Regions from separate parts of the Paraburkholderia sp. MM5496-R1 genome, predicted to be linked through region 2. Evidence: predicted binding sites of a transcription regulator. Region 2 holds the regulator's gene; each other region holds the start of a gene.
What was found. Region 2 encodes LexA, which represses DNA repair genes until DNA is damaged. Its sites were predicted from a motif close to ACTGTATNNNNATACAGT; they were not measured.

Region 1 (3,273 bases), 2.4 Mb from region 2:
CTGCTTCGCGCGCTCGGCCGGCGTTTGCGGCAACTGGCCGAACTTCTTGCGCCAGACCGCCTGGGCGCGCGCGAGTTCGGTTTCGCGCAATTGCGCGCTCGCCTCTTCGACGAGCGCCGGGTTGAGCGCGTGTTGCTTCAGTTCGCCGAGAATGCGGCTCGTGCCGAGCCGCGATGCGCGCCGATGGATCAGGCTTTCCGCGAAGCGCGAGTCGGATAGCCAGTTTTCGGCCTGCAGCGCGTCGAGCACCGTGTCGAGCGAATCGGTTTCCTCGACGTAAGGCTTCAGCTTGCGGGCGAGGTCGGCGCGGCTATATTCGCGGCGCGACAGATAGCCGAGCGCGCGCGCTTTCAGCGAACGGGCGGGGCGTTGGGATTTTCTGCTGTCGTCTTTGTCGGACTGGCCCGGCTTCTCTTCGCCGGGTTGGCGACGCGAGCGGGTGTAGGTGACCTCGGAGGGGATTGGGGAATCGAGTCCGGAGGAATCCCGGCTGGACGACGCTGCAGCGGGCGCAGACCGCGTACGCTGCGGGCCGCGGCCCGCAGCACGGTCATGTGCGTCGAACGGTTCGAACGGGTCGCCGGACTCAGGCGATCCGTCCGCCACGTCGCGCGGGCCGTCCGGATAGCGTCCGGAGTCGAAACCGGACAGCGGCCGGCCTTTGCGTATCACTTGATGCTTACTCTTCTTCGCCCGCGACTTCAGCGTCCGCGCCGGTCACGGCGTTCGCCATCGCGGTGACGCCCAGCGATTCGCGGATACGGTTCTCGATTTCCCGAGCGATATCCGGATTTTCGCGCAGGAATTCACGCGCGTTGTCCTTGCCCTGACCGATCCGCTCGCCGCTGTAGCTGTACCATGCGCCGGCCTTGTCGACGATCTTCGCCTGCACGCCGAGGTCGATGATTTCGCCCTGACGCGAGATGCCCTCGCCGTACAGGATGTCGAAAATCGCTTCACGGAACGGCGGCGCCACCTTGTTCTTGACGACCTTCACGCGGGTTTCGTTGCCGATCACTTCGTCGTTCTTCTTGATCGAGCCGATGCGGCGAATGTCGAGACGCACCGACGCGTAGAACTTCAGCGCATTACCGCCCGTGGTGGTTTCCGGGTTGCCGAACATCACGCCGATCTTCATGCGGATCTGGTTGATGAAGATCACGAGGCAGTTCGTGCGCTTGATCGTGCCGGTCAGCTTGCGCAGCGCCTGCGACATCAGACGCGCCTGCAGACCCGGCAGCGAGTCGCCCATTTCGCCTTCGATTTCCGCCTTCGGCACCAGCGCCGCGACCGAGTCGATCACGATCATGTCGATCGAGCCCGAGCGCACCAGCGCGTCGGCGATTTCGAGCGCCTGTTCGCCGGTGTCCGGCTGCGAGACCAGCAGGTCGGCGACGTTCACGCCGAGCTTGCCCGCGTATTGAATGTCCAGCGCGTGTTCCGCGTCGATGAACGCCGCGGTGCCGCCGAGCTTCTGCATTTCGGCGACGACCTGCAGCGTCAGCGTGGTTTTACCGGACGATTCCGGACCGTAGATTTCGACCACGCGGCCGCGCGGCAAACCGCCTACGCCCAGTGCGATGTCGAGGCCGAGCGATCCGGTGGAGACCACCTGGATGTCTTCGACTGCCTCACCTGCGCCGAGCCGCATGACCGACCCTTTGCCGAACTGCTTTTCGATCTGCGCGAGCGCGGCGGCGAGAGCCTTGCTCTTTTCAGCAGTCAGTCCAGCCGAGCCTTTCTTGCTTTCTTCCATGAATCGTCCTTTGCTATGATGAACGGCGTCTGAGGCAGGTGTGCACCCGTGGTTCCACTCGAATTGAGCGGAGTCTCCAGGACATCACACGAAACGCAGACACTGTATAAAAAAACAGTAGTTTTGGCAAGCGCGATTGTGATGCGAACGCGCATCTTTTACTGTCGCATCGCCCCAACTACCCACAAAATGTTCGGAGACCGCTGCGCGCCGGGGCCCCCCCCCACGGTGCCGGCAAAGCCAGGCTGGCGCATCATGCGAATTCTGATTGCCGAAGACGACAGCATACTCGCGGATGGTCTGGTTCGATCACTCCGCCAATCGGCCTATGCGGTCGATCACGTGAAAAGCGGCGTAGAAGCCGATACCGCGTTGTCAATGCAGACGTTCGACCTATTGATCCTCGATCTGGGCCTGCCGCGCATGTCCGGGCTCGAGGTGCTGCGCCGCCTGCGCGCGCGCAATTCGAACCTGCCCGTGCTGATCCTGACCGCCGCCGATAGCGTCGACGAACGCGTCAAAGGCCTCGACCTCGGCGCCGACGATTACATGGCCAAGCCCTTCGCGCTGAACGAACTCGAAGCGCGCGTGCGCGCGCTGACACGGCGCGGCGCGGGCGGCGGCCCGACCGTCGTGCGGCATGGCTCGCTGTCGTTCGATCAGGTGGGCCGCATCGCCTACGTCAACGACCAGGCGATCGATCTGTCCGCGCGCGAACTCGGGCTGCTCGAAGTGCTGCTGCAACGGATCGGCCGGCTGGTCTCGAAAGAGCAGCTCGTCGACCATCTATGCGAATGGGGCGAGGAAGTCAGCAACAACGCGATCGAAGTCTACGTGCACCGGCTGCGCAAGAAGATCGAACCGAGCGGCGTGCGCATCATCACCGTGCGCGGGCTCGGCTACTGTCTCGAAAAAGCGGCGCCGCCGGCGAATGCGGGCGCGCCCGCCACCCCGGCCGGCTCCGAGCCGCAGACGGCACAAGCGGCACAATCGTCCACCGCGCCGTCGTCCACCGCGATGCCGGCGAGCCACCACTACAAATAGAGGCCAGCGATGTCCGCACGCGCTGATCGCGCCACGGCGCACGCTGCGGACCTCGACGAGGCGCGCGACGCGCGCTACGCCAATCCGTTCGCCCCGCCCGACGAAACCGAAGCCGCGGCCGAAGCGCGTCCGCGCTCGCTGTTCGGCGAAATTCTCGACTGGATGCTCGCGCCGCTGCTGCTGCTGTGGCCGATGAGCCTCGCGGTCACCTATCTGGTCGCGAAGTCGATCGCGAACGGGCCGTTCGACCGCGCGCTCGAAACCGATGCCTACGTCCTCGCGCGCCAGATCCATCCGGTCAACGGCGTCGCGGAGCTGTCGCTGCCCGAGTCGACGCGCGATTTCCTGCGTGCCGACAACGTCGACAGCGTGTTCTTTCAGGTGCTCGGCACGCGCGGCGAGCTCGTGGCCGGCGAGCGTGACATGCCGCTGCCGCACGAGGAAGACCGCCCGCCACCGGGCCTCGTCGAATT
Region 2 (3,273 bases):
GAAAAACGTCAGCCGATACGACGCGAGCACACGCGGCGACGTGACCGCGCGCACGAACTGATCCCAGTCGAGCGTCGCGGTTTTCAGAAAGGTCGCCGCCAATGGAATCAGCACCACGAGGCTCAGATAAGCCACCGTGATGCCGAGTGTCAGGCCAAAACCGGGCAATGCGCTCGGCTTGCGGAAGGTCAACGTGGTCATGCTGGATACTCGTTCGTGGTTGATGCTCGCGCGGTTGTTCGTTTTGCCGTGCTGCCGTACTGCGGTACCGCCGCACTGCTGGCCACCGGACCCCGGTTAGCCGAGCGCGCCCATTGGGCGCGCCTTTTTCCCCTGGCTGTGATTCAGGCGGTGGTTCTTACTGCGGCTGATAAATCGAATCGAACACGCCGCCGTCCGCGAAATGGGTCTTCTGCGCGTTGGTCCAACCGCCGAACGAATCGTCGATCGTGTACAGCTTCAGCTTCGGAAACTTCGCGGTCAGATCGGCGGGCACCTTGCTGGAACGCGGACGATAGAAATTGCGCGCGGCGATCTCCTGACCTTGCTCGCTATACAGGAAGTTCAGATACGCCTCGGCCAGCTTGCGCGTGCCGTGTTTGTCGACGACCTTGTCGACCACCGCGACCGGCGGCTCGGCCAGAATGCTCACCGACGGCACCACGATCTCGAACTTGTCCGGACCAAACTCCTTCAGCGCCAGGAACGCCTCGTTTTCCCACGCGATCAGCACGTCGCCGATACCGCGCTGCACGAAGCTCGTGGTCGCGCCGCGCGCGCCCGAATCGAGCACGCCGGCGTTCCTGTACAGCTTGCCGACGAACTCCCTGGCCTTCTGGTCGTTGCCGCCCGGTTGATGCTCGGCGTACGCCCACGCGGCCAGGTAGTTCCAGCGCGCGCCGCCCGAGGTCTTCGGATTCGGCGTCACGATTGACACGCCCGGCTTCACCAGATCGTCCCAATCCTTGATGTGCTTCGGGTTGCCCTTGCGCACCAGAAACACGATCGTCGACGTGTACGGCGATGCGTTGTCCGGCAGACGCTTTTGCCAGTTCCTGTCGACGAGCCCCTTGTTCGCGAGCGCGTCGATGTCATAGGCGAGCGCAAGCGTCACGACGTCGGCCTGCAGTCCGTCGAGCACCGAGCGAGCCTGCGCGCCCGAGCCGCCGTGCGACTGCTTGAAGGTGACGGCTTCGCCGGTCCTGGCCTTCCATTCCTTGCCGAATGCCTGATTGATGTCCTGATACAGCTCGCGCGTCGGATCGTAGGACACGTTTAACAGCGTGGTGTCGGCGTGCGCGACGCCGCTCGCGCCCAACATGCCGAACGCACCCGCGGCGCCGACGGCGAGCGCCGCGATCAGTTTTCCGGTTCGAGCCGCAAGCCCCATATGCCGATGGTTCATTTCAATTTTTCTCCGCGTGATGGTCCGCTGATGAGCGTCTGGTGTTGTTCTGCGTCGCGGCCACGTGCACATGAGCGCCAACCGGAGGCCAGTCTATCGAAGCGCTTTCATTATTAAAAATAATGTTTCTTCATTTTTTAATACTCAAAAGTGGTAACGACAGATGCGCCGGCTGCTGGGACGCCGACAACGCCGTCATGTCGCCGATAAACGACGCCCCAGCGCGACCCTTGGGACGAACTTAAAGTAAAGCTTGAAATGCGCCGAATACTGTATAAAAATACAGTCACCTGTTCATACATACAGTGGCCATGACAAAACTCACCGCACGACAGCAGCAGGTTTTCGATCTGATCCGCCGCGCGATCGAACGCACCGGCTTTCCGCCCACTCGCGCGGAAATTGCCGCCGAACTCGGGTTCAGCTCGGCCAATTCCGCGGAAGAGCATCTGCGCGCGCTGGCGCGCAAGGGCGTGATCGAACTCGCGGCCGGCGCGTCGCGCGGCATCCGCCTGCTGTCCGGGCAGGAGGACGCGCCGTATCAGTTCACCCTGCCGCATGCGGGCCTGATGCAGTTGTCGTTGCCGCTGATCGGCCGGGTCGCGGCGGGTAGCCCGATCCTCGCGCAGGAACATATCTCGCAGCACTACGCGTGTGACCCGGCGCTGTTCTCGAGCAAGCCCGACTACCTGCTGAAGGTGCGCGGCCTGTCGATGCGCGACGCGGGCATTCTCGACGGCGACCTGCTCGCGGTGCAAAAGCGCACCGAAGCGAAGGACGGCCAGATCATCATTGCGCGGCTTGGCGACGACGTGACGGTCAAGCGTCTGAAGCGCCGGCCGAACGGCATCGAACTGATCGCCGAAAACCCCGATTACGACAACATCTTCGTGGAAACCGGCAGCGCCGATTTCGCGCTCGAAGGGATCGCGGTCGGGCTGATCCGCCCCAGCGAGTTCTGATCTGTCGCTGTCGCCAGAACGCTTGCGCCGGTTTGTCCGACCCAAGCCGCATTTACGCCTGCATCTATGCCCGCATCTACGCCGAATCGCCTGGAGAGACTCATGGAACGCCTTGCCCGCCTGTTGCCCTTTCGCCAGTTCGGCCGTCTGCGCCATCTGCGCAAGCTCACGCCCTGCGCGCTAATCGAGGCGCCCGCTGCGCGCACGCCGTCGCTGTTCGACGCGGTTGCCGAAGCTTCCGGTCTGCCGTCGTCGTTGCCGGCGTTCGCGCGCGTGTCGCTGAATTCGGCGCTGAACATCGTTGAGCCCGCGCGTCGCGCGCCGGTGCGGGTCTATCATGGACCGTCGCGACTGATCATGGTCGGCACGGTCGACGCCGTATGCCGTATGATCGATCGCTGCATAGCCGACGAAGCCAACGTGCACGGCGCGGTGTTCGAAGCCTGAGCGAATCCTGAGTACGCATGCAACAAGCACTTCGGATGTTCAGAGATTCGTGTGGGATGGGATCGTTCCGACCTCGCCGTGCTCGACGTTAGATCATCACTGACGTGGAGTCCCATTCGATGACAATTCGGAAACGCATACAGGGCAGCGCCACCCGGCCGCTGCTGATCACGCTGATCGTGGTGATCGTGATTGCCGCGCTGGGCTTTATTTATGCGTCACCGTATCTCGCGGTGAACAATCTCAAACGCGCCGCCGATGCGCGTGACGTGCAAACCGTCAATCAGTACGTGGACTTTCCCGCGCTACGCGATAGCCTGAAGCAACAGGTGGGCGCCATGCTGACACGCCGGCTCGAGGCGGATGCCGGCAACAAGATGGCCACGATCGGCGCGGTGATCGGCGTGACGCTGATCGGCCCGCTCGTCGATGCCTATGCGACACCCGACGGCGTCGCGG
Region 3 (3,273 bases), 2.7 Mb from region 2:
TTCGTACTCGATGCCGGTGTCGGCGCGCAACGCCTGCAGGCAGTCGCGGCTGTATTCGGCCAGCCGCACCATACGGCCCTTGTTCACCGCATAGCGCGGCGCCGTGCAGTTCTGCAGCATCTGCCACATCCATTGCAGTTGGAACGCGGTGCCGTCGACGCGAATCGCCAGCGGCGCGTGCTTCTGGAACATCCACTTGACGGCCTTCAGCGGCACGCCCGGGGCGGCCCACGGCGAAGCGTAGCCCGGCGAGATCTGGCCCGCGTTGGCGAAACTGGTTTCGAGCGCCGGGCCGGCTTCGCGATCGATAACGGTCACTTCGTGACCGGCGCGCGCGAGGTAATACGCACTCGTCACGCCGACGACGCCACTGCCCAAAACGACGACTCGCATAGCTGCTCCAGATATCCAAAAATTGAGTGAGGGCAAGGCGCTCGTCGGAGCTTCGATCTGATTCGATTCGGCGAGCTGCAATGTGAGGTGAAATGCCGTTTGCCCAGTGTTAACCGCTATACTATTGGCAGTGAGACAGGTTTTGTTATTGTATTTTCATCATTTTTAGAAAAAACACCATGCGTACCCAGCGCCAGCCCGTGCGGGCTCTCGACAAGCTCGATCACAAGATTCTGCGGCTCCTGCAGCAGGACGGCCGTATGGCGATGAAGGACCTGGCGGAGCAGGTCGGTCTGTCGGTGACGCCGTGCATCGAGCGCGTCAAGCGGATGGAGCGCGACGGCGTGATCACCGGCTACTACGCCCGCGTGAACCCGGCCGAGCTGGGCGCGGCGCTGCTCGTGTTCGTCGAGATCACGCTCGATCACAAGAGTGGCAACATGTTCGATCTGTTCCGGCGCGAGGTGCAGAAGATCCCCGAGGTGCTCGAGTGCCACCTCGTGTCGGGCGATTTCGACTATCTGATCAAGGCGCGCATCGGCGAAATGGCCGATTACCGGAAGTTGCTCGGCGACATCCTGCTGCAGCTGCCGGGCGCGGTGCAGTCGAAGAGCTATGTGGTGATGGAGGAAATCAAGGAGACGCTGACGATCGCGGTGGGCGAGTAGGTGCCGGTTCACTGACGGGGTTGGACGCGCATCAAGCGACCAACGAAGTGCTCGACAAACGGCGTAAACACTGTATATTTATACAGGTGTTTTGCGCCGCTTTCCTTTGGCGCTTCCTGTTTGCGTTTGCTTTGCGTGGCCCGCCGTGGATGACCCCGACACCCCTGACATTCCCGAATTTCCGATCGCGCCGCCGGCGCCTCGCAAGGGGCGCGGCGCGGTCACGAACCTGCAAGGCCGCTACGAAGTCGACCAGCGCGAAGCCGTCCACGACGGCTGGCAGACGGCCGACGAAGACGGGGAGCCGAAGGTCCTGCGCACGCAGGTGTTCGAGGAGCGCGCAAAAACCATCCTCACACGCAATGCGTCGCCGGACATTCCGTTCAATGTGTCGCTGAATCCTTACCGGGGCTGCGAACACGGCTGCATCTATTGCTTCGCGCGGCCCACGCACAGCTACCTGGGTTTGTCGCCCGGGCTCGATTTCGAAAGCCGCATCTACGCGAAGATCAACGCGCCCGAGCTGCTCGAGCGGGAACTGTCGAAGAAATCCTATGTACCCGAGCCGATCGCGCTCGGCGTCGCCACCGATGCATGGCAGCCGGCCGAACGTGACTTGCGTCTTACGCGTCGTGTGATCGAGGTGCTCAGCGAGCGCAACCACCCGTTCGCGGCGATCACCAAATCATCGCTGATCGAGCGCGACATCGACCTGCTTGCGCCGATGGCCGGGCGCGGGCAATTCATGGCCGCGATCACCATCACCACGCTGGACGCCGACATCGCGCGCACGCTCGAACCGCGCGCGGCCACGCCGTCGCGCCGGCTGCGCACGATCCGTACGCTCAGCGAGGCGGGCATTCCGGTCGGCGTCAGCATCGCGCCGGTGATCCCGTTCGTCACCGAACCGGATATGGAGCGCGTGCTCGAAGCATGCGCCGAAGCGGGCGCCAGCAATGCGAGCTATATCGTGCTGCGGCTGCCGTGGGAGGTCGCGCCGCTGTTCAAGGATTGGCTGGGCGCACATTTCCCGGATCGGGCCGAGCGCGTGATGAGCCGTGTGCGCGACATGCGAGGCGGCAAGGATTACGATTCTTCGTTCTCGACCCGCATGAAGGGAGAGGGCTTATGGGCGGATCTGCTCAGGCAGCGCTTTCACAAGGCCGTGCGCCGGTTAGGGTTGAACGGGCGCGACCGCGGCATTCTCGACATGTCGCATTTCCGCCGGATCGAGCCGCCGCGCGCCGAGCAGGTGAGCGCACCGGCGCGCGACAATCCGCAACTGAGGCTTTTCTAGCGCGCAGGAACGTCTGCGGGTCCCGCCACGGGGGCATTACTGCGAAATCGCTTTGGCCGCTTCGACCTGACTTTCGAAGTAGGTCTGGAACGCGAGCGCGAGACCGGTCATCAGCAGAAACGCACCGATCAGCAGCGAAAAGATCACGACGAAAATGACCGTCCAGCCGGAGCGGCTTTTGCGTTGCGTGTGGGTGTTGAATTGCGCATCCCATTTCTGATCAGGACGCAGCCCGTAGACGAGCGCCGCCAGAAACGCGGCAAACAGCGAAACCGCGCCGATCGGCGCGAGGACCCAGCCCAGGATCGACGCGCGCTCGGTCGCGACCAGCAGCATCACGCCGGGAATGCCGATCAGCGTGCCGAGTAGATGCGCCCAGCCGTAGATGTCTCGGGTGCCGTACAGATAGAAGCGGTGGGCGCCGAGGCTGCCGAACAGGAACGCCAACGCGGCGGTGAGCGTCTTGGATCTGAAGCGCGGGGAAGTCGAGGCAGCGGTGGGCATGAACGCGTGGGCAGAGTGACGGGCGGTCGAAAGGAGCGGCGCGCCGCGGGGGCGCGGACCGACGCGCATTCTACGCCTGCGGCGCGCGGGTGGTCACGTGGAGGACGATCGCCCAGGCTGAAAGCGGGGTGGCGAGATGCGCCGGACCTGGCTCAGGGTGAGTGCAGCCGTTCAGCCGGACATGCGTGCATCCGCGTGTTACGGCGCTGAATACGTGATGCGATAGATTGCGCCGGCGGTATCGTCGCTGATCAGTAGCGAACCGTCTGGCAGCGGCAACACGTCGGCGGGGCGGCCCCAGACCGATTCGCCGGGTTGCAGCCAGCCTTCGGCAAAGACCTGCTGGCGTGCGTGGCTGCCGTCAGGGTCGGTGATCACGCGCACGACGCGGTAGCCGACCTTCTTGCTGCG

Region 1: a site for LexA is predicted at 1,858-1,875, ahead of recA (recombinase RecA). Genes of this name have one in related genera too.
Region 3: a site for LexA is predicted at 1,131-1,148, ahead of OKW38_RS23705 (PA0069 family radical SAM protein). Genes of this name have one in related genera too.

Annotation. Positions count from the first base shown of each region.
Region 1 is NZ_JBNDLT010000002.1:3,213,615-3,216,887, reverse strand. It holds gene recX (recombination regulator RecX) at 1-672, opposite strand, end outside; gene recA (recombinase RecA) at 680-1,756, opposite strand; gene OKW38_RS21940 (response regulator) at 2,012-2,800, shown strand; gene OKW38_RS21935 (sensor histidine kinase N-terminal domain-containing protein) at 2,810-3,273, shown strand, end outside.
Region 2 is NZ_JBNDLT010000002.1:845,355-848,627, forward strand. It holds gene cysT (sulfate ABC transporter permease subunit CysT) at 1-201, opposite strand, end outside; gene OKW38_RS10725 (sulfate ABC transporter substrate-binding protein) at 359-1,405, opposite strand; gene lexA (transcriptional repressor LexA) at 1,717-2,367, shown strand; gene OKW38_RS10735 (hypothetical protein) at 2,470-2,814, shown strand; gene OKW38_RS10740 (DUF2939 domain-containing protein) at 2,934-3,273, shown strand, end outside.
Region 3 is NZ_JBNDLT010000002.1:3,579,043-3,582,315, forward strand. It holds partial or broken gene OKW38_RS23695 (D-amino acid dehydrogenase) at 1-525, opposite strand, end outside; gene OKW38_RS23700 (Lrp/AsnC ligand binding domain-containing protein) at 573-1,061, shown strand; gene OKW38_RS23705 (PA0069 family radical SAM protein) at 1,207-2,358, shown strand; gene OKW38_RS23710 (NINE protein) at 2,395-2,862, opposite strand; gene OKW38_RS23715 (PQQ-dependent sugar dehydrogenase) at 3,061-3,273, opposite strand, start outside.